4 regions of the Bradyrhizobium sp. S3.2.6 genome follow, and region 3 is predicted to be linked to each of the others. Evidence: predicted binding sites of a transcription regulator. Region 3 holds the regulator's gene; each other region holds the start of a gene.

Region 1 (3,205 bases), 650 kb from region 3:
CAAGCACTGGCCCGACGGCGAGCAGATGTCGATCTACGACGCCGCGATGAAGTACCAGCAGGAGCAGGTGCCGCTGGTGGTGTTCGCCGGCGCCGAATACGGCAACGGCTCCTCGCGCGACTGGGCTGCGAAGGGTACGCGTCTGCTCGGCGTGCGCGCCGTGATCTGCCAGAGCTTCGAGCGCATCCATCGCTCCAACCTGGTCGGCATGGGCGTGCTGCCGCTGACCTTCGAGGACGGCACCTCCTGGTCGTCGCTCGGCCTGAAGGGCGACGAGAAGGTCACGCTGCGTGGCCTCGTCGGCGACCTTAGGCCGCGCCAGAAGCTGACCGCGGAGATTGTGTCCGGGGACGGTTCATTGCGGCGCGTTTCGCTGCTTTGCCGCATCGATACGCTGGACGAGCTCGATTATTACCGGAACGGCGGCATTCTGCATTATGTGCTGCGCAAGCTCGCGGCCTGAGCGCGAATTTGTGAACGGTGGCTCACTGCGACGTGAGTAGAAGGTTAAACAAAGGCGGCCTATCACAAGGCCGCCTTCGTGCATTACGGCATGCTTCAGATGGGCCCACCCGGCGGACACTTCGCATCGGGCGGAATGCGCCGTGCCCGTAAGACCGCCGTGCCCGTAAGACTACGGTGACCATCGGGCGATAGGATATCCCTCCACGAAGACGAGATGTGACGTTCGACATGACTGGAATGATGGCTTCTCATTTGGTTTCGCGATGGTCCGGCGCACTCTGGTCGGGAGCACTGGGCATCTGCGCAATCGTCGCCGTCATTCGTCCCGCCCAGGCCGATCCCCGCGCCGTGGTCGAGCTCTTCACCTCGCAGGGCTGCTCCTCCTGCCCGCCCGCCGACAAGGTCATCGGCGACCTCGCCAAGGATCCCTCGATCATCGCGCTGAGCATGCCGATCGATTATTGGGACTATCTCGGCTGGAAGGACACGCTGGCAGATTCGCGTTTCTCGGCGCGGCAGCGCGCCTATTCACGCATGCGCGGTGACCGCGAGGTCTACACGCCGCAGGTCGTGGTCAATGGCGCTGTGCATGTCATCGGCAGCGATCGGGCCGGCATCGAAAGCGCGATCGGCAAGACCGACAGGGGCACTGGCGTGATGAGCGTGCCGGTGACGATGTCGCTGGCAGGCAAGCAGATCAATGTATCGGTGGCCGCGGGCAACGAGCCGGCGATCTCGCATGGCGAGGTCTGGATCTGCTCGATTGCGAAATCGGTGCCGATCGAGATCAGCCGCGGCGAGAATCGCGGACAGCAGATCACCTACCACAACGTGGTGCGCAATCTGCTCAAGGTCGGCGACTGGAACGGACATCCGGAAACCTGGACGGTGCCGCTTGAGAATCTCACCTCGCGCGATGGCGTCGATGGTGCGGTGGTCTATGTCCAGGACGGCAGCCGCGAGAAGCCGGGCGCGATGCTGGGCGCGGCGTACACGTCACTGCACTGAAGCGACGCGCGCTCAAGATCGTCTCAAGACAATTTGTCTGTCGTCATTCCGGGGCGCGCGAAGCGCGAACTACGGTGCGCAATTGCGGCCAGCGACACCCCGACACAAACAAAAAAGGACCAACTTGCGTTGGCCCTCCTTGTCGCGCGTACAGACCCGATCCTGTTCGACCCCGGGGGGCTGGGGGCTGAGGAATCCGGAACCGAAAGGACCGGGTCAACGCACAGAGGTCTTTTCGCAGTGCAGGGCGGCGGGCGGTGGGCGGAAAAGCGGCGATCCTGTGATTCCTGCTAACGATCCCGTGACGGTTTGCCGCTGAGGAGTTCCACCGTTGCATGTGTCATGATTCGCAACCGGTCCGCGAGATAAGCCACGGTCCTTCAAGAGCGCTCCAAAAGAGCCCTTCAAGAGCCTCTTGCGGCGGGGAACAGTTGGCGCAATCATGCCATTGTCATGATCCGCGGCTCCGGGGACGGTCTTCGCGGAGGCGGGTCGTGCTGATGCGACAGGAGGCGCTGCATGAGCTTGACGCCGGAGGATGCCGATCCGAGCGAGCAGCGCGCAGTGGCGCGTCCCGCCGCTGCGAATGCCCAACTGAGCCGGGTGACGTTCAACCGGCTCGAGTTGAGCCGAATTCTCAATCTCTACGGCCGCATGGTCGCCGACGGCGAGTGGCGCGACTATGCCATCGACTTCCTGAAGGACCGCGCGGTGTTCTCGGTCTATCGCCGCGCCTCCGAAGTGCCGATCTACCGCATCGAGAAAGATCCGCGACTGGCCCGCAAGCAGGGCATGTACAGCGTGATCGCGGCGACCGGCCTGATCCTGCGCCGCGGCCACGAGCTCGACCGCGTGCTGCTGGTGATCGACCGGAAACTGGCGGTGGTGTAGCCACACCAACGCTGCAGTAGGGTGGGCAAAGGCGCAAAGCGCCGTGCCCACCATCTCTCCTCAATCGCCGCGGTGGGCACGCTACGCTTTGCCTACCCTACGAGACCGGGTTATTTCGCCGGCACGGTGCTCGCGCCCTCGCCGAGGTCGCGCTGCATCATCACGGTATCCAGCCAGCGGCCGAACTTCAGGCCGACATTCGGGTGCGTGCCGATCATCTTGAAGCCGCCTCTGGTATGCACGCCGATCGAGCCGGCATTGGCGGAATCGCCGATGACCGCGATCATCTGGCGGAAGCCGCGCGCCTCGCATTCGATGATCAGCCGCTCCAGCAGCAGCGCGCCGATGCCGCGGCGGTGGAAGGCGGGATCGAGATAGATCGAGTTCTCGACCGTGAAGCGGTAGGCCGGGCGGGGCCGGTAGGCGCCGGCATAGGCGTAGCCGGCAACGCGGCCGTCGAGGACGGCGACGAAATAGGGATAGCCGCCGTCGACCAGCGTGCGATAGCGGCGCATCATCTCGGCGAGGTCAGGCGGCTCGATCTCGAACGTCGCGGTGCCCTCGCGGACGGCCTGCTGATAGATGGCGGTAATGGCGGGAAGGTCGGCCTCGGTCGTGGGCCTGATATCGGGTGTGGACATGGGCGAAGATTAGAGCGTTCGTGCGGCGGCTGGAAGAGGCAACGGTGTTTCCACGCACTCCGTCATTGCGAGGAGCCCTTGCGACGAAGCAATCCAGAAATGCATCCGCGGGGGGAGTCTGGATTGCTTCGCTTCGCTCGCAATGACGGTGTTTGTGGGGACAGCTCGGCCCCAAACAAAAACCCCGGCCTCGCGGCCGG
Region 2 (3,205 bases), on a different contig from region 3:
AAACCCTCGGCCGTGCCGGGGAAGCCGTGCCAGTTGCTGTCAGGGCCGAGCTGCCACAGCGCGGGATTGGTCGCGAGCTCGTCGGTCGACAGCGTCTCCCAGGCAACGTTATGCGCGGCGCCGGGGCGGCTGACGTCGGGGATGGCAACGCGATCGGGCACGAACGGCTCGAAGAACCAGCGCCGGTCCGGGTTCTGTTCCTTCTCCTCGAACTCCCGGCGCATGGCGCGGATCTTTTTGCGCAGCTCGATGCCGAGGCGGATGGTGTCGTCCCATAGCACTTCGCCGGAGCGGCCCTTCATCATCTGCGCGCCAACGTCGAGCGAGGCGAACAGCGGATAAAACGGCGAGGTCGAGGCGTGCTGCATGAAGCTTTCGTTGAAGCGGCGGTGCTCGACGCGCCGCTTCTGGCCGCGGATGTGGCGGTCCTTGATATGGATCTGCGAGGCCTGCGAGAAGCTGGCAAGCTGCTTGTGGGTCGACTGCGTCGCGATGATGCCCGGTGCCTCCGGCGGGAGATTGGCAAGCCCCATCGCGAAGCGGCCGACGTAGAGCGGGTGGAACTTCATGAAGCCGGCCCAGGCCTCGTCGAACAGGATGTATTCGCAGAGGTGGCCGATGCGCTTCAGGATCATTTCGGCATTGTGAATCGTGCCGTCATAGGTGCATTGCTCGACCACGGCGACGCGGAACGGCCGTTCCTTGCGCCAGGCGTCCTTGTCCGTGACCAGCGGATGGTTGCGGATCGTCTCGCGCAGGGCCCGTTCGTCGAGCGCGTCCCAGCGCATCGGACCGATCAGGCCCCAGGCATTGCGGATGGTCGGGACATAGACCGGAATTCCGCCATTGATCATCAACGCGCCGTGATGGGCGGCCTTGTGGTTGTTGCGGTCGAACAGCACGAGGTCGCCGTCTGTGACGAGCGCGCCGAGCGCGACCTTGTTCGAGGTCGAGGTGCCGTTGAGCACGAAGTAGGTTTTCTCCGCGCCGAAAATCGCGGCGGCCTCCTTCTGCGCCTTCAGCGCCGGACCCTCATGGGTGAGGAGGTCGCCAAGATCGAGCACGGAATTGTCGAGGTCGTCGCGGAAGACGGACTCGCCGAGATGCTCGACGAAGACCCGGCCGATCGGGCTTCGGTTGTAGAACACGCCGCCATTGTGGCCCGGACAGGTCCAGAGCTGGTTGCCTTCCTCGGCATAATCGACCAGCGCGCCGAAGAACGGCGTCTTCAGCGTCTCGGCATATTGCTTGAGCCGGCTGATCAGGTTCTTGGCGATGAAGGTCGGCGTCTCCTCCGACAGGAAGACATAGCCATCGATGAAGTCGAGCACCTCGACCGGGAGATCCTCGAACCGCTTGCGCCGGATCAGGAGGATGATCGGGAAGTCGAGGCCGCGGCGCCGCATCAGATTGATCAGCGCCGATGTCTTGCCCTCCAGGCCTTTCTTGCCCCAATCCACCACCATGCAGCCGATCGCGGCGTCGGTCTGCACCGCCATCTCGGCGTCCTCCAGCTTGCGGGCCCGGACCACCTCGAAGCCGGAGCGCTGGATCTCCTCGATGATCTGGTTGAAACGGACGCCTTCGAGGTCGTCGGCGTCGAATACAGGTGCGGCGAACAGGAAGTTGAAGCGCTTGAAATAGTCCATGACGTGTCCCGAATGTGCAGAGACTGACAGGTCTCGGCACATTCGATGACAGTTCTATGACGGTGCGCGGGATGGCCCCAGCCCGCGCTTGCGGGGCGAGGGAAACGCTACCGCTTCGCCTCGCCGAACACCACCGTCGGCACCGCGCGATTGACGACCTCGCGCAGCGCAAAGCTCGATTGTACCCGCGCCACGCGCGGCAGGCGCGACAGTTCGGTGCGGTGGATGCGCTCGAAATCCTGGATGTCGCGGGCGAGCACGATCAGGATGTAGTCGTCGGTCCCCGACATCAGGAAGCAGCGCACGACGGAGGGGCACTTTACCACCTCCGCCTCGAACGCCTTCAGCGCCTCGTCGCTCTGGCTCTCCAGCGCAATGCGCACCAGCACCGTCGTGGTCAGGCCGAACTGCGCCAGATCGAGCGCGGCCTGGTAGGCCTGGATGTAGCCGTCATCCTCCAGCGTCTTCTGCCGCCGTGCCAGCGCGGTGCTGGAGAGGCCGACCTTGTTGGCGAGCTCGGTGTGGCTGGCGCGTGCATTGGTCGTAAGTTCCGCGAGAATCGCGAGATCTTTCCGGTCGAGGGCCAAGGTTTTGTTTCCAGCGTGAAAGGACACTTCCGCGACCGAAACCGGCGCGGGACGGCCAAAACTAGCGGATATTTGCACGAAACCAAACTGCTTGCGCCGCTACGATCATGGGGTGAATCAAAAGGAGCCCAGGATGCGTGTCGGTGTGCCCAAGGAGATCAAGGTGCAGGAATATCGCGTCGGGCTCACCCCGGGCGCTGTCCGCGAATATATCGCGGCTGGGCATCAGGTCACGGTTGAGACTGGAGCCGGCAGCGGCATCGGCGCGTCCGACGAGGTCTATCAGCGGGCGGGGGCCTCTATTGCCGCCGGTGCGCGCGACATCTTCGCCAAGTCCGACATGATCGTGAAGGTGAAGGAGCCGCAGAAAAGCGAGTGGACCCAGCTCCGCGAAGGCCAGATACTGTTTACCTATCTCCATCTCGCGCCCGATCCCGAACAGGCCAAGGGCTTGCTCGCGTCCGGCTGCACAGCGATCGCCTATGAAACCGTCACCGACGCGGCCGGTCACCTCCCGCTGCTCGCGCCGATGAGCGAAGTCGCCGGCCGCCTCGCCATCGAGGCCGCTGGCGCCGCGCTCAGGCGATCGGCCGGCGGTCGCGGGCTGCTGCTCGGCGGCGTGCCCGGCGTGCAGCCGGCGCGCGTCGTCGTGCTCGGCGGCGGTGTGGTAGGAACGCAGGCCGCGCGCATGGCCGCAGGCCTCGGTGCTGAAGTCACCGTGATCGACCGCTCAATTCCTCGTCTGCGCGAGCTAGATGATGTCTTCCTCGGGCGGGTGCGCACCCGCTTTTCGACCATCGAGGCCGTCGAGGAGGAGGTGTTCGCCGCCGACGTCGTGATCGGTGCGGTGCTGGTGCCGGGCGCGAGCGCGCCAAAGCTCGTGACGCGTGCGATGCTCAAATCGATGCGGCCGGGTGCTGTGCTGGTCGACGTCGCGATCGACCAGGGCGGCTGCTTCGAGACCTCGCA
Region 3 (3,205 bases):
GACAAGACCGCCTTCATGTATCTCGGCGAGCTGATAGAGTTCGACGACACCAGCAAGATATTCACATCGCCGACCGACCGGCGCACGCAGGATTACATCACCGGCCGGTTCGGCTGAGGAGACGGCACATGGGTTCTGAACATACCGCAAAGGCCTTCGACACCGACCTCCAGGAGCTCACGCGCCTGGTCGCCGAGATGGGCGGCATCGCCGAGCGCATGATCGTCGATTCCGTCGATGCGCTGATCCGCCGCGACGTCGCGCTCGGCCAGCGCGTCGTCGCCATCGACGCCGAGCTCGACACGCTGCAGAAGAAGATCGAGGAGCGCGCCGTGCTCACGATCGCGCGCCGCCAGCCGATGGCGGTGGATCTGCGCGAGATCGTCGGCGCCATGCGCGTCGCGACCGATCTCGAGCGCATCGGCGACCTCGCCAAGAACATGGGCAAGCGCGTCGCGGCGCTGGAGACGGATTTCCATCCGCTCAAGCTGTTCCGCGGCCTCGAGCACATGACCGACCTCGTGCAGCAGCAGGTCAAGTCAGTGCTGGACGCCTATGCCGCGCACGATCTGCCGGCGGCGATGGCGGTGTGGAAGGGCGACGAGGAAGTCGACGCCATCTGCACCTCGCTGTTCCGTGAGCTCCTCACCTACATGATGGAGGATCCGCGCAACATCTCGTTCTGCATCCATCTGATGTTCTGCGCCAAGAACATCGAGCGGATCGGCGACCACGCCACCAACATTGCCGAGACCGTGTTCTACATGATCGAAGGCCAAGCGATCACCGACAAGCGGCCGAAGGGCGACATGACGACCTTCGCCACCACGGTCCCGAACACCTGATTACGCAAGGAGCGACGACCCGATGGGCGCACGCATTATGGTGGTTGAGGACGAGGAAGCTCTGACCGAGCTTCTCCGCTACAACCTCGAAGGCGACGGCTATGACGTCGAGACGGTAATGCGCGGCGACGACGCCGACACCCGCCTCAAGGAGCACATCCCCGATCTGATCGTGCTTGACTGGATGCTGCCGGGGCTATCAGGCATCGAGCTGTGTCGGCGGTTGCGTGCGCGATCCGACACCAAGCAGCTGCCGATCATCATGCTCACCGCGCGTGGCGAGGAGAGCGAGCGGGTGCGGGGCCTGGCGACCGGCGCTGACGACTATATCGTCAAGCCGTTCTCGGTGCCCGAGCTCCTGGCGCGCGTGAAAGGCCTGCTCCGGCGTGCAAGTCCGGAGCGGCTCGCAACCGTGCTGGCGTTCGGCGACATCGAGCTCGACCGCGAAAAGCGCCGCGTGGCGCGCTCGGGCCGGCCGATCGATCTCGGCCCGACCGAGTATCGCCTGCTGGAGTTCTTCCTGGAGCATCCCGGCCGCGTGTTCTCGCGCGAGCAGTTGCTCGACAGCGTCTGGGGCCGCGACATCTACATCGATGAGCGCACCGTCGATGTGCATATCGGCCGCCTGCGCAAGCTGCTCAATCTCGGCCGCGAGCAGGACCCGATCCGCACCGTCCGCGGCGCCGGCTACGCGCTGGACGATCGGTTCGCGAAGGCCGAGCAGGCCTGAAACGGCCTGAGCAGACCTCAACAAAAAAGCGCGCCAAAGGCGCGCCGATCCTTCTCCCGATCGTTCCGGCCCGTGCGCAATTGCGCACCAGGCCGCGACGACGTCGTTTGGAGCTGAGCTTACCGCGCCGGCTTCGCCGGGGCCCGCCTGCGATCCGCTGCCGGCTGATACGCGACCCGCGAGTGCTGGGCGCAATAGGGCAGGCCGGAGAGCGCTTTGCCGCCGCAGAAGAAGAAATCCGGGCTCGAGGGATCGCCGACCGGCCAGTGGCAGGTCGCCTCGTTCAATTCGAGGAGCGACAGCCGCTGGCTCATCGGTACCACGTTGTCGTAGGTGACCGGTTCAGCCTCGACCTCGACCTCGAAAGCCTGCGCCAGCGCGGTATTGCCGCGTGCGATGGGCCTGCTCACCCGCATCATGTGCGGCGCTGGACGCGCCTTGCGCGGCCGCGGAGCTGCCGAAGACGGGCTCTTGGCGCGGCCCGACAAGCCGAGCCGGTGAACCTTGCCGATCACGGCGTTACGGGTGACATTCCCAAGCTCAGCGGCGATCTGGCTGGCCGAAAGTCCGGCCTCCCAGAGCTTTTTCAGCTGTTCGACGCGATCGTCGGACCAGGTCAAAACCGTCATTGCACCCTTTCCTTCGCCGCGCGCCTGCCATCCTGGGGGCCGCACAACGAATGCCTAAGCCTCGAAAAATCCGTGCCGCCAGAATCCCTTAAGGCTCGCCGGGCGCAATGATACGCCCGAACGTTTACGCCGGTACATGAGGACTTTTGGGATCAGAACCGCTGCACGAGATGTCGTATCTGACAAGCCAGACGCTACAATATGGCGTGACTCACGCGCAAGAGTCCGCCGACTCGCTTCCACATGTTCCGTGGCCAAAACCCGCAAATTCGGCACCGCAAGACTACGGAATCTGGGTTTCGCGGGGCTTTCCGGGCGGCATTGACACCAATGGTGCCAAGCATAAGATAGTGATGCGTGCCGCCCTTAAAAGGCGGCACGTTTCGTTTTCCGGACCAATGATGCGCTGCGCAACGCAGTTTCAGGCCGTCCGAAACATCCAAAGAGACCATCATGGCTAACAGCGCAGCGCCGCACTTGCTCCCCGTTTTCGCCAGAACCGACATCGGTTTTGAGCGCGGTGAAGGCGTCTGGTTGATCGCAACCAATGGCGATCGCTATCTCGATTTCACCTCGGGCGTGGCGGTGAATGCGCTCGGCCATGCCCATCCCGCGCTGGTCAAGGCGCTGCAGGAGCAGGCCACAAAACTCTGGCACATGTCGAACCTGTTCCAGAGCCCGGACGGCGAGAAGCTCGCCGCGCGTCTCTGCAACGAGAGTTTTGCGGACTTCGTGTTCTTCTGCAATTCCGGCGCCGAAGCGCTGGAGGGTGTGATCAAGCTGGTCCGCCATCATCACTTCTCCAAAGGACATCCGGAGCGCTACCGCATCATCACCTTCGAAGGCGCCTTCCACGGCCGCACGCTGGCGACGCTGGCTGCGACCGGCTCTGCAAAATATCTCGAAGGTTTCGGTCCGCCGATGGACGGTTTCGACCAGATCCCGCACGGCGACATCGAGGCCGTGAAGAAGGCGATCGGTCCGCAGACCGCCGGCATCCT
Region 4 (3,205 bases), 380 kb from region 3:
GTCGTCGATCTCACGCGCGTGCTCGGCGGTCCCTACTGCACCCAGATCCTCGCCGACCATGGCGCCGACGTGATCAAGGTCGAGCCGCCGGCAGGCGACGAGGTGCGCGACTGGGGCCCTCCCTTCCACGAGGAAGACGCGGCCTATTTCGTCGGCATCAACCGCAACAAGCGCTCCATCGGCCTCGACCTCGCCTCCGAAGGCGGCCGTGTCGTGCTGCTCAAGATGCTGGAGACGGCCGACGTCCTGATCGAGAATTTCAAGCCGGGCACGCTGGAGAAATGGGGCATCGGCAACGACGTGCTCAGCCAGAAATTCCCGCGCCTGGTGCATTGCCGGATCTGCGGCTTCGGCGCCGACGGGCCGCGCGGCGGCAATCCCGGCTATGACGCCATCATCCAGGCCATGACCGGCATGATCGCGGCGACCGGCTCGCCGGAGAGCGGGCCGATGCGGATCGGCGTGCCGCTGGTCGACATCACCACCGGTCTTTACGCAGCGATCGGCATCCTGATGGCGCTGTCCGAGCGGCAGCGCTCCGGCAAGGGCCAGTTCCTGGAGACGACGCTGTACGAGACCGGCCTCGCCATCATGCATCCGCACACCGCGAATTATTTCATGCATGGCAAGCCGCCCGGCCTCACCGGCAACGAGCATCCCAACCTCGTGCCCTACGCGATCTTCCCGACCAGGACCGACGACATCTTCATCGGCGTCGGCAATGACGGCACCTTCCGCAAGCTCGCCAAGGAGATCGGTAAGCCCGAGCTCGGCACTGATCCGCGCTTTGCCCGCAACAAGGACCGCATCGCCAACCGCGACGCGCTGCGCGTAGAGCTTGCCGCGGTGTTCAGCCAGCACGAGGCCGAGCCGCTGTGCAATCGCCTGCTGGCTGCGGGCCTGCCCGCGGGCCCGGTGCAGAAGATCGACCAGGCGTTGACCAACCCGCACACGATCGCGCGCGGCGATGTCATCGAGAAGGACTGGTACAAGGGCGTGGCCTCGCCGATCCGGCTCGATCGCAGCAAGCCGAGCCTACGCCGCCTGCCACCGAAATTCAGCCAGCACTCCCAGGAGGTGCTAGGCGAGTTCGGCTACTCAAAGGCGGAGATCGACGCGATGGTCGAGAGCGGCGTAGTCTGCGGGCCCGAGCGCAAGCGCTAGGGCCCTCGCCTCGTCACCCAAGCAAATGCCGCAGTGCGGCACGGGCACGCATGCACACTGCGGACGGAGGAGGCTGCCCGAGCGCGCGTCTTCGCCTATTTGATGGCTTCCCTTTTGGCAGCGCTTGCTGCTTTCGTTTCGGCCGCTTACACAGTCATGTGAACGTCATGTGGCGCTGCTAGCGCAAGCGCTTCTTTTTGACGGCCAAGGGAGGTACTTGATGGCTCTTCGATATTTTGGGGCGGCTGCCGCTGTTGCATTTGCGGTTGGCATGACGGCTTCGCCGGCGCTGGCCGTGACTGAAATCCAGTGGTGGCACGCGATGACAGGCGCGAATAACGACGTCATCGTCAAGCTCGCCAACGACTTCAATGCGTCGCAGAGCGACTACAAGGTCATCCCGACCTACAAGGGCAGCTATCCCGACACCATGAACGCCGGCATCGCCGCGTTCCGCGCCGGCAACGCCCCGCACATCATGCAGGTGTTCGAAGTCGGCACCGCGACCATGATGGCCGCGACCGGCGCCGTGAAGCCCGTCTACAAGCTGATGACCGATGCCGGCGAGAAGTTCGATCCGAAGAATTATCTGTCCGCGATCACCGGCTACTATTCGACCTCGAAGGGCGAGATGCTGTCCTTCCCCTTCAACTCGTCGTCGACCGTCATGTGGGTCAACCTCGACGAGCTGAAGAAGGTCAACGCAGAGATCCCGAAGACCTGGCCGGAAGTGTTCGAGGTCGCCAAGAAGCTGCACGACAACGGCCATCCGACCTGCGGCTTCTCCAACTCCTGGGTCACCTGGGTCAATCTCGAGCAGCTCTCCGCCTGGCACAACGTGCCGCTCGCCAGCAAGGCGAACGGCCTCGACGGCTTCGACACCAAGCTCGAGTTCAACGCGCCGCTGCAGGAGAAGCATCTCGAGAAGCTGGTCGAGCTGCAGAAGGACAAGACCTACGACTACGCCGGCCGCACCAACCAGGGCGAAGGCCGCTTCACCTCGGGTGAGTGCGCGATCTACCTGACCTCGTCGGCCTTCTTCGGCAACGTCAAGGCTCAGGCCAAGTTCAACTTCACCGCTGCGCCGATGCCGTATTATCCTGACGTCAAGGGCGCACCGCAGAACTCGATCATCGGCGGCGCTTCGCTCTGGGTCATGGGCGGCAAGTCGGCCGACGAATACAAGGGCATCGCCAAATTCCTGACCTTCCTCTCGGACACCGATCGTCAGGTCTACATCCACAAGGCTTCGGGCTATCTGCCGATCACCAAGGCCGCCTACGAAAAGGCCAAGGCCGAGGGCTTCTACAAGGATCAGCCCTATCTCGAGACCCCGCTGCTCGAGCTGACCAACAAGGAGCCGACCGAGAACTCGCGCGGGCTGCGCCTTGGCAACATGGTTCAGCTGCGTGACGTCTGGGCCGAAGAGATCGAGCAGGCACTGGCCGGCAAGAAGACCGCCAAGCAGGCGCTCGATGCCTCCGTCGAGCGCGGCAACACGATGCTGCGTCAGTTCGAAAAGACCGCCGTAAAATAAGGCGAAGGCGCCGGCGGAACCGCACGACGAGCGGCCCGCCGGCACCACCCCATCATGCAAAAGCAAGCGATTTTCCAATCAAAGCTGCTGCCCTACGCGCTGGTTGCGCCGCAACTCGCGATCGTTCTGATTTTCTTCTACTGGCCGGCCGTGCAGGCCGTCATTCAGTCCTTCCTGCTACAGGACGCTTTCGGCCTCTCGACGAGCTTCGTGTGGTTCGAGAATTATGTCGAGCTGTTGAGCGATCCCGCCTATTTCGAGACGATCGTCCGAACCTTCTTCTTCTCGTTTGCGATCGCGGCGTCCTCGCTCTCCGTGGCGCTGCTGCTCGCGGTGATGGCGGACAAGCCGATGCGCGGCGGCGCTGTCTACCGCACGCTGCTGATCTGGCCCTATGCCGTGGCGCCGCCCGTGGTCGGCGTGCTCTGGGTCTTCATGCTGCATCCCTCGCTCGGCGTGCTCTCGCGCTATCTGCGCGCCGCCGGCATCGAATGGAATCCGCTG

The links. Region 3 encodes PhoB, which activates phosphate uptake and scavenging genes when phosphate is short. Its sites were predicted from a motif close to TGTCATNNANCTGTCAT; they were not measured.
Region 1: a site for PhoB is predicted at 1,912-1,928, ahead of ABID58_RS00300 (DUF2794 domain-containing protein). Genes of this name have one in related genera too.
Region 2: a site for PhoB is predicted at 1,695-1,711, ahead of ABID58_RS06320 (Orn/Lys/Arg family decarboxylase). Genes of this name have one in related genera too.
Region 4: a site for PhoB is predicted at 1,317-1,333, ahead of ugpB (sn-glycerol-3-phosphate ABC transporter substrate-binding protein UgpB). Genes of this name have one in related genera too.

Annotation. Positions count from the first base shown of each region.
Region 1 covers NZ_JBEPOS010000001.1:68,579-71,783, reverse strand. Annotated here, with positions in the region: gene acnA (aconitate hydratase AcnA) at 1-463, shown strand, start outside; gene ABID58_RS00305 (DUF1223 domain-containing protein) at 694-1,473, shown strand; gene ABID58_RS00300 (DUF2794 domain-containing protein) at 1,993-2,364, shown strand; gene ABID58_RS00295 (GNAT family N-acetyltransferase) at 2,475-3,005, opposite strand.
Region 2 covers NZ_JBEPOS010000002.1:436,349-439,553, forward strand. Annotated here, with positions in the region: gene ABID58_RS06320 (Orn/Lys/Arg family decarboxylase) at 1-1,649, opposite strand, end outside; gene ABID58_RS06325 (Lrp/AsnC family transcriptional regulator) at 1,757-2,236, opposite strand; gene ald (alanine dehydrogenase) at 2,370-3,205, shown strand, end outside.
Region 3 covers NZ_JBEPOS010000001.1:715,854-719,058, forward strand. Annotated here, with positions in the region: gene pstB (phosphate ABC transporter ATP-binding protein PstB) at 1-117, shown strand, start outside; gene phoU (phosphate signaling complex protein PhoU) at 129-845, shown strand; gene phoB (phosphate regulon transcriptional regulator PhoB) at 868-1,575, shown strand; gene ABID58_RS03320 (GcrA family cell cycle regulator) at 1,695-2,204, opposite strand; gene ABID58_RS03325 (aspartate aminotransferase family protein) at 2,658-3,205, shown strand, end outside.
Region 4 covers NZ_JBEPOS010000001.1:334,650-337,854, reverse strand. Annotated here, with positions in the region: gene ABID58_RS01655 (CaiB/BaiF CoA transferase family protein) at 1-1,164, shown strand, start outside; gene ugpB (sn-glycerol-3-phosphate ABC transporter substrate-binding protein UgpB) at 1,385-2,701, shown strand; gene ugpA (sn-glycerol-3-phosphate ABC transporter permease UgpA) at 2,756-3,205, shown strand, end outside.